Regions from separate parts of the Proteus hauseri genome, predicted to be linked through region 3. Evidence: predicted binding sites of a transcription regulator. Region 3 holds the regulator's gene; each other region holds the start of a gene.

Region 1 (3,292 bases), 190 kb from region 3:
GATAAAATAATTTTCCACGTAAAATTTGCTCTGCAATACCCGCAAGAATAAGTGCAGAAAGCATGGATAAAAACACCACACAAGTACTAAAAACTAATGTAGTGATTAAGCTATCAAAGTAATAAGTATTACTAAAAAGGCGCTGAAAGTTTTCAAATCCAACAAATTCTCGACTAAGACCAAATGCATCTTCTAATTGAAATGATTGAAAAAGTGCTTGTCCAGCAGGCCAAATAAAAAAGATTAAGGTGATTGCTAGCTGAGGGAAAATAAGCGCAGCAGGTAACCATTTTTGTTTGAAGTGGATAGATTGAGAAGCCATATGTTATCCAATAAATCTTAAAAAATAAGCGAGCCTAAAAGACTCGCTTAAAGATAGATTACTACTGAGTACGTTCAAAACGGCGTAATTGCTCATTTCCACGTGTCACTGCGTTATCTAATGCAGTTTGTGCGTTCTGTTTTCCTGACCATACTTTCTCTAATTCTTCATCGACAATTTCACGTGTTTGTAGGAAGTTACCAAAGCGTAATCCCTTAGAATTTTCAGTTGATTCTGAAGCGGTCATTTGCAATATCGCCGTTTCAGTACCCGGATTTTGTTGATAAAAACCTTGCTGCTGAGTTAGCGCATAAGCGGCTTTAGTGACAGGTAAATAACCCGTTGCTTGATGCCAATCAGCTTGTACTTTGGGGCTAGAAAGATAAGTGAAAAACTTGGCTACACCGTTATATTCTGCATCTGGACGACCAGACATTACCCATAAAGATGCACCACCAATAATGGTATTAGCGGGTTTTTGTACTAACTTGTCGTCATAAGGTAATTGGCTAACGCCGATATCGACACCTTTCATATTCTCTTTGATTCCAGCAAAACCTGCGGATGACTCCATCACCATCGCGCACTCTTGAGTATAAAATAGTGGCATTGCGTCAGATTGACGGCCACCATATTTGAATATGCCAGATTTGGACCAATCCGCCATTTGTTGGATATGATTAACAAAAGGGGTTGTATTAAAAAGAAATGTTGTATCGGTACCATCAAACCCATTGTTTTTAGTGGCAATAGGTAAGTTATTGCGAGCACCAAAGTTTTCTATTTGCGTCCATGATTGCCATGTGGTGGTAAAGCCGCATTTCACACCCGAATCGAGTAGTTTTTTAGAAATTTCTTCCATCTCTTTCCAGGTTGCAGGGGGCTGTTCAATTCCTGCTTTTTTAAAGAGCGTTTTATTGTAATAAAGTACAGGTGTAGAACTATTAAATGGTAGCGACATCATTTTGCCATCACTGGTAGTGTAATAGCCGGTAACGGTAGATAAATAACTATTAGGATCAAAGGGTTCTTTGGTTTTTTCCATCAATTGATAAACCGGGAAAATGGCTTTTTTAGCGCCCATCATACTTGCAGTACCGACTTCAAAAACTTGTACTATTGCGGGCTGATTTTTAGCGCGAAATGAAGCAACAGCACTAGTCATCGTCTCCGCATAAGTGCCTTTATACACGGGTTTAATAACATAATCGGATTGGCTAGCATTAAAATCATTGGCGATTTGATTCACCTTCTGACCTAAAGCTCCTCCCATTGCATGCCACCACTCAATTTCTGTTTTTGCATAGGTTGGAGAGGTAAATAGCGCCATCACAACAGCAAGACCCGTCAGTGATTTTATCGACATGCAGTATTTCCTTTTTAATCGAAAGTTAAAGGTTTAATCTTATTTGTTGGAATTACCCTAAGTGTTATTTATGACAAAATGGTGACAATTAAATGAAGATATATTGATGGTGTAGTTGTCAAATTACTGTCACAAATGGTTGTCATGATGGTGATGTGAATAAAAAAGGAGATAGAAATGAAAATAGCTGCTCACCGAGGTTTTTCTGGAAAAGCACCCGAAAACACATTAGCTGCTTTTAAAATGGCAATCGATTTTGGTTGTGAATGGATTGAAACCGATGTGCAATTAACTGCAGATTATGTGCCAGTGCTTATTCATGACAAAACCGTAAACCGCTGCACTAACGGGCGAGGTGCTGTTCGTTTTCATACGTTAGATGATTTACATCGACTTGATGCAGGTAGTTGGTTTAGTTCGCTTTATCAAGGCGAGAAAATACCGTCATTAAGACAAGGACTGCAATTGATTAAGCGTTCAGGCACTAAGCTTAATATTGAGTTAAAAACATGGCCTGACGATGATATTGAACGTTTGTGTTTAGCCGTATCCGATATGATAAAAAGTGCAGATATTCCTGATAATCAAATTCTTTTTTCATCTTTTGATACCCATGCGTTAGTGGTAATGAAAAGATATTTGCCATCTATTCGCCGAGGCCAATTATGGGATGAAATTCCTGATAAGGCTGATGCATTATCGACATTAAAGTTAATCGATGCGTTTAGTGTGCATTGTAATTATCAATTTTTAACCCAGCAACAAGCACAAATGCTGAAACAATCAGGTTATGAGATCTATTGCTACACGCCGAATGATCCTAAAGAGGTTGCACACTTTGAACAGTGGGGTGTCGATATGCTAATTACTGATATGCCAGATGTTTATCAAGCCGATAAATAAAAAGGTTTTAGACATAAACTTGAGCGCGGTTGTAGGTTGTGTGATTTTAAACGTAGTATAAAGTCTAGTTTAAAAGTTTAAGGCGCAAGATATTTTATTATTGTGCCTTTAGTTTTTTGTTTCATCGCCCAATTTTCTATCCTCATATATCTTCTATTTTCTATTTAAAAAACACTTAATAATAGCCAGCTAAAAATGGTTAAAGGTGAGTAATAGATGTTTTCTCAATATTCTCTGTTATTATCCTTGCGCGAAATGAAGGCATAACTCTTATTTGTGTGAATCATTAACTTTAGGTTCACAGCAGATAAAGTTTATTTCGTTAATGTGTAATAACAGGAAAAAACGGCAAACTGACGCAACTGCCTAATTTACCTAACCTCCGATGGTAGAGATGATAAATCTCTACCTATATAACAAAATGATATTGTTGAGAGCTGAACATGAAAGAACTCGTGGTTGTTGCCATCGGAGGCAACAGTATTATCAAAGACAATGCTAGCCAGTCTATCGCTCACCAAGAACAAGCCGTACAAGAAGTAGCTACGCATATCAGTGATATGATTGCTGATGGCTATAATATTGTTCTAACCCATGGCAATGGCCCTCAAGTTGGTCTGGATTTACGTCGCGCTGAAATTGCTCATGTGCAAGATGGGTTACCTCTTACCCCATTAGCTAACTGTGTTGCAGATACACAA
Region 2 (3,292 bases), 1.3 Mb from region 3:
AAGGGAAAATACTCAAAACTAGCATAATAATAACCCATTGATTTATTATCATTTTATTCTTTTTCGACTTAACAATAAAAAAACGCGACTAGAGGGTATCTCTCTAAGTCGCGATAAAATACAACAAGTTTAGTAAGGCAATTCGACTACAACATCAGACAGACTTATCAGATAAAATTGATATTATTTCAATCCCATCGCATCACGCATAGTGAAGAACAAGTCAGTTTGGTCAGTTAATCCCACAACATTAGCCGCATATGGACCATAAGCAGCTACGCGTAATTGTGCACCCGTATGTTCTTGTGACTCTTCCTCTGAGTTACCATAATTCACTACCATCACCGCCCCATCTTTAGTGATCAATGCTTGTGTTAAGCCACTCGATTTCACATCGGCTTCAATGATTTGACTAGAGTGAGCATGGTCTGCGGTAACAATCACTAATGTATCACCATTTTTCTTCGCAAAATCTAAACCGATTTGTACCGCTTCATCCAATGCCACCGTTTCACCGATTTGGCCACAAGGGTTAGCGTTGTGATCTTGCTTATCAATAGAGGCGCTTTCGACTTGTAAGAAGAATCCATTTTCATTTGTTTTCAGCACATCTATCGCTTTCTTGGTCATTTGCGCCAATGTGGGTGCATTTGGATCAAGTTTAGAATTAGGTTTGCACTCTAAAGGCGGATTATTAAGATTACCGTGATAGGTTGCTTTAGGGCCTTCCCATGCTACTGCCATATTTCCGTCATGGAATAAGCCTAATACCGGTTTGTCTTGATTCGCTAAAGTGATCGCATCTAAAGATTTAGCATCTTTTACAATCTGATAGCCACGTTCTATCGCCTGCTGCTCTAGCGTTTTTCCTTTATAATCTCCCGCTACAGCCGTTTGAGCAAAACTTTTAGCGCCACCACCTAATGTGATATCGGCACGAGTAACTAATAGCTGTTCAGAGATAGAACCTCTACCGCCATTTTCTAGCGCATTCGTTGAACATTTTTCTAACGTTTCAACTGGGCCGTAGCATTTACGACCAGTAACGTGAGAATAAAGTGCGGCGGGTGTCGCATCTTGAATTTCAGATGTTGTAACATTCCCTGTTGCCTTTCCATTGGCTTTTGCTAATTCCAAAATGGTTTGGTGATCTTTACCGAATACATCAATCCCTAATGCACCATTATAAGTTTTTACACCTGAAGCCCAAGCGGTTGCAGAAGCAGCAGAATCTGTCACATAATTAGGTTTTTGTGTTTTTCTATCAAGCGCATAGTGTGTGTATTGACCCGTAATTGGTAGGGCATCGATGCCTTTAAAGAAACCACCCGCACCTTCGGCGTAATTACGCGCAACGGTGATTTCAGAATCACCCATGCCATCGCCAATAAATAAGATAACGTTTTTAGCTTGATTATTATGTAACGCGGCTTTTAATGCCTCCGTTTGATCCTGAGTCATACGACGAGCACCGCCAAATTCAGTGATATTACCTTTTGCTGCGCGATCTTGGGCCAAAATGGCATCCGCAGCAACGGGAGCTGCAAAAGAAGAGAAACTCGCACCAGCCAATAGCGTTGTTACAATAACGGATAAAATAGAACGTTGGTAACGATGAGACATAGCTTTTTCCTTGCACTCAAAAGTAAAAAACATGGTTAATGTTTAAGTCAGAAAAAGCTTACGGTAGTTAAATGACAATGAGATGAAAACTAAAAGCGATTTTGATGACAGCTTTATGACGAGTTAATGACAAATAAAAAGCTTATGGCCAATTATCAGCAGTAAGCTTTTAATATTTTTCTAATACACCAGATTAATATTTACCTTCAGTTAACGCTTTTGCGCCAATATAAAGCGTTTCACACCAAGCAATATAATCGTGACCACTAGCCATTTCTAACGATTTTACAGAATATCCTTTGTTTTCTAATACTTGTTTAAGATGGCGATTATTATTTAAAATGCCGCCTAAACCGCCACGAGATTCAAATAAACCGGCTTCTAAAAAGAAGGTAAGCGGTTTTTTATCCGCTTGATCAAATTGTCGGATCAACCATTCGGGATCTTCTTTTTCTGGCGACCACCAAAACGATCCAGACATACTTAATACTTTGCCAAAACGATCAGGCCGATTAAAAGCCACCCAAGCAGAGGCTAAGCCACCGTAACTAGAGCCTGAGACTATCGTCTCTTCACCTGATACTCGAATACCTTTCTCTTTTTCCAACCAAACAAATAATTCGTCGGCTAAAAAGCGATAAAAATCAGGATTAGGCGGTAATTCAACACTACGACGATCACTATCAATACTATCAACAAATAAGATCATCATAGGAGCAAGTTTGCCCTCTTCGATCTGTTTATCAAAAAATTTATCAATGCCGTATTCTCGACGATAAGTTTGTCCATCAAACAACACCAACATCCTTGGCGTTTTCATTAATTGCGCAGGTTGATATAGGGCTATTTCACGCTCGTTATTTAAGATTTGGCTGTTAAAACGAAAAACCTCGGTTTTCCCTTTTATGGTTCGCTGCAAAATATCTGGTAATTGACACTCTCTTTGTGCATCTAACGAGAGCAAAGAAAAATGGTTATATACATCTTCTGATTGTTGAGGTGACGCTTGAGGATTTAAAGGATCTGCTTGTGCTGTGGTTAAAATAGCACGACGTTGTTCAAAGGCGGTTGAGCCTTCAATAGTGGGTACATCTGGCGCCAGTTTATATTGCATTAATGTATCGTTAGGTACGATATAGCTACGATACCAAATATCGCTATTCTCTAAACGTGTTAGTGGATCGTGATTACCCTCTGGTGATCCTAATAAATAAACATTCGACTTAGCCCCTTGCCATAAAAAGGTCACTAACTTTTTATCATTATCATAAGGTTCTATTAATGGTGCACCTTGTTGGCTAATGTGCTGCCAAAATGCTTGAAGTGTCTTATTATTCAGATCTTGCGCTAACACCTGCAAACGTGGGCTAATAGTTGCAATATTTGCATTTTTCTCTAACGGCTTATAAGGCTGAGTGGTAAAAGTGAATTGCCACGATGTACTTGCTTCACCTTGAGCAATTAATTGATACTGTGCAGTTTGTGGTGATAAAAAACGGACTTTTTGCTGACTATCAGCAGGTACCTCTTTTAATAGACTGCGAATATGAGTCCCATCTGGTTTTACTAAACGCAGATGTTGTATACCTTCTACCTTTAAATCAACATAACGCTCTTTTGTCAGATCCAACGTAAAGCAGTGTGTTTGGTGATTATCAAATTGCCCTTT
Region 3 (3,292 bases):
GAATATCAACAACGGTATTTAAATCAATATGCGGGGCTGATTCAATGCGTGAAAGCTGTAAAAGCTGCTGAACCAAAAGATCCATACGCTTAGCTTGCTCTTGCATCGTCGAAATAGCTTTATGCTCTCTAGGATTTTCTACCGCCCCCTCTTCCATTACTTCAAGATAACCTTGAATAACGGTTAAAGGTGTTCGTAATTCATGACTCACATTAGCGAAAAAATCACGACGAGCATTTTCTAACTTGTTCTTTTCAGTAACGTCTCGAGCAACCATTAAGCGTTGATCTTCACTGTATGGCATGATCCTAAATTCAACAATAGAGCCATTATTAAGCGAGAGGGTTAAGGGACGGCTAAAATCAGCGACCGTAAAATAGTGCAAGAAATCAGGATAACGCAGTAAGTTAAAAATATTTTGCCCATTATCTTCAGGCCAACGAAATCCTAAAAGATGTTGCGCTAAGCTATTACACCAGAAAATATTACCTTCATTCGTCATCATCACAACCGCATCAGGCAAGCTTTCTGCGCCACTACGAAAACGCTTAATTAACTCACCTAACTCGCGACGACGCTTACGGTTACGCTGTTGTGTTTGTCGAATACCATAAAAAATAGGTTCCCAACCTCCTTTGCCTTCTGGAGGTAATACTGACCTATCTAGCCATAACCATTTAGATAATTTCAACAAATTATAAGCATGCCACACAAGTGCGCCAAGTAGCGATGCCACCAGCAACCAAGGAAGATGACCAATAAAAAGTGACAATATAAAGGCAGGTAAACAAAATAGACACAGCCCCCATACGAGGGCTTTCCACGATAATCGTTCTAACACCTGACAGTTACTCCCTTATTGACTCAGAAACGGGCAGAGAAGCGATATCCCGTTCCACGTACCGTTTGTATCATTCTGTCATGCCCATCTTGTTCTATCGCTTTACGTAATCGACGGATATGAACATCAACGGTTCGGTCTTCCACATAAACATTCGTTCCCCAAACATAGTTTAGTAGTTGTTCTCTACTGTACACACGTTCAGGATGCGTCATAAAAAAGTGCAGGAGTTTAAATTCTGTTGGCCCCATATCTATCGGCTTATCTTGGCTTGTAACTCGGTGTGACACCGGGTCAAGGTTTAATCCATTAAATTCAATAAGATCTTCAGCTGACATTGGTGATAAGCGTCGTAAAATAGCTTTGACTCGTGCGACTAACTCTTTAGGTGAAAAAGGTTTAATAACATAATCATCAGCACCCGTTTCGAGTCCTTTGACTTTGTCTTCTTCTTCACCTTTTGCCGTTAACATAATTATAGGGATATCACGGGTAGTACTTTCCCGCTTCATTTGCTTTATTATCTGTAATCCTGATCCACCCGGGATCATCCAATCTAATAAAACCAGATCAGGGTAAGGATCGATAAGAAAACTCAATGCAGAATCATAATCTTCTGCTTCAATGGGTTGAAATCCATTTTGCTCAAGCACAAAACAGATCATCTCTCGAATTGCGGTTTCATCTTCAACAACAAGAATACGCCTTGCCATACTCTATCCTGTGTTATGTATATAGAGGGTCGTAATGATTATGAGGCACTTTTATGACAGATTTATGACTAACCATGACATTACTGGAATACGAGGGTGTTGTTAAGGTAAATAATACAAAATAAGGTGAAAAATCACGCAAAAAAAGCATCTAACAACGTATTTTCACTAAAAAAGCGAGGTGCGCTATACTCCTTGCTAGATTAAAAAGAGGAATAGCAATGCGGATTATTCACACATCAGACTGGCATTTAGGGCAATATTTTTTTACCAAAAGCCGAGCGCAAGAACATCAACAATTTCTTGATTGGTTACTAAAACAAATACGTGATTACCAGGTTGATGCACTTATTGTTGCTGGTGATATTTTTGATACGGGTTCTCCCCCTAGTTATGCCCGTGAGCTTTATAATCGCTTTGTTGTTGCAATGAAAGACACCCAGTGTCAGCTTATTATTTTAGCTGGAAATCATGATTCTGTTGCAACATTAAATGAATCGAAATCATTGTTAGCCTGTTTAAATACTACAGTGATTGCCAATGTGCATTTTGATGAACCTCAACCCCCTGTTATCCTTAATCAAAAAAACAACACACCCGGAGCGCTGCTTTGTGCCATTCCTTATCTGCGTCCTAGAGATATGATAACTAGCCAAAGTGGACAATCAGGCGCACAAAAACAAAATGCATTAAAAGATGCAATAGCGGCTTATTACCACAACCAATATCAAGATGCACTAGCCTTGCGTAATCAATTAGATGTAGCTATTCCAATTATCGCAACAGGTCATCTTACAACGGTTGGTGCCAGTGTTAGTGATTCGACCCGTGAGATTTACATTGGCACTTTAGATGCATTTTCAGCCACGTTATTCCCTAAATTTGATTACATTGCACTCGGACATATCCATCGCCCACAAATAGTGAATAAATCAGAACATATTCGTTATAGCGGTGCTCCTATTCCACTGAGCTTTGATGAAAGTGGGCAACAAAAAAGCATCTGTCTTATCGATTTTGAGCAAGACCAACTATCTCAACTTACGCTATTACCTATTCCTGAATTTCAACTTTTGCGTACCATAAAAGGCTCACTAAAAGAGATTGAAACGCAGTTAGAAAAACTCAGTGACCAGCATCAAGGACAAGACATCACTATTTGGCTTGATATTGAAGTAGCAACACAAGATTACCTCAGTGATATACAAAGCCGAATTCAAGCGCTGACTGATAATCCACTTTTTGATGTGATTCGATTAAGAAGAGCGAAACAACAGCGCAATGCACTGACTCAAGATGAAAAAGAGACACTATCAGAACTCTCGGTGTATGACGTTTTTGACCGACGTTTAGCGCAATATGAAATTAATGATCCACAAAAAAAACAACAACTAAAAACGCTATTTAAGCAAGCCGTTGAGATGGCAGAACAAGAGGATAATAAAGAAGCATAATGAAAATCTTAAGTCTGCGTTTTAAAAATATTAACTCCCTAAAAGGCGAGTGGAAAATCGATTTTTGCCAAGAACCTTTTGTCAGTAATGGATTATTTGCGATAACTGGCCCTACTGGTGCTGGTAAAACAACGCTGTTAGATGCGATTAGTTTAGCGCTTTATCACCGAACACCTCGTTTAGATAAAGTCACACAATCACAAAATGAATTAATGACACGCCATACTGCGCAATGTTTAGCAGAAGTTGAGTTTGAAGTAAAAGGTGTGCCATATCGTGCATTT

What was found. The regulator PhoB, encoded in region 3, activates phosphate uptake and scavenging genes when phosphate is short. The targets are predictions, from matches to a motif close to CTGTCATAAAACTGNCNNAT.
Region 1: ugpB (sn-glycerol-3-phosphate ABC transporter substrate-binding protein UgpB) is a predicted target of PhoB. The motif match lies at 1,804-1,823, and genes of this name have one in related genera.
Region 2: phoA (alkaline phosphatase) is a predicted target of PhoB. The motif match lies at 1,726-1,745, and genes of this name have one in related genera.

Annotation. Positions count from the first base shown of each region.
Region 1 is NZ_CP026364.1:2,068,570-2,071,861, forward strand. Features, by position in the region: gene ugpA (sn-glycerol-3-phosphate ABC transporter permease UgpA) at 1-322, opposite strand, end outside; gene ugpB (sn-glycerol-3-phosphate ABC transporter substrate-binding protein UgpB) at 384-1,688, opposite strand; gene PH4a_RS09495 (glycerophosphodiester phosphodiesterase family protein) at 1,866-2,591, shown strand; gene PH4a_RS09500 (carbamate kinase family protein) at 3,035-3,292, shown strand, end outside.
Region 2 is NZ_CP026364.1:943,770-947,061, forward strand. Features, by position in the region: gene phoA (alkaline phosphatase) at 184-1,623, opposite strand; gene PH4a_RS04420 (alpha/beta hydrolase-fold protein) at 1,817-3,292, opposite strand, start outside.
Region 3 is NZ_CP026364.1:2,260,051-2,263,342, reverse strand. Features, by position in the region: gene phoR (phosphate regulon sensor histidine kinase PhoR) at 1-841, opposite strand, end outside; gene phoB (phosphate regulon transcriptional regulator PhoB) at 865-1,554, opposite strand; gene sbcD (exonuclease subunit SbcD) at 1,776-3,008, shown strand; gene PH4a_RS10280 (AAA family ATPase) at 3,008-3,292, shown strand, end outside.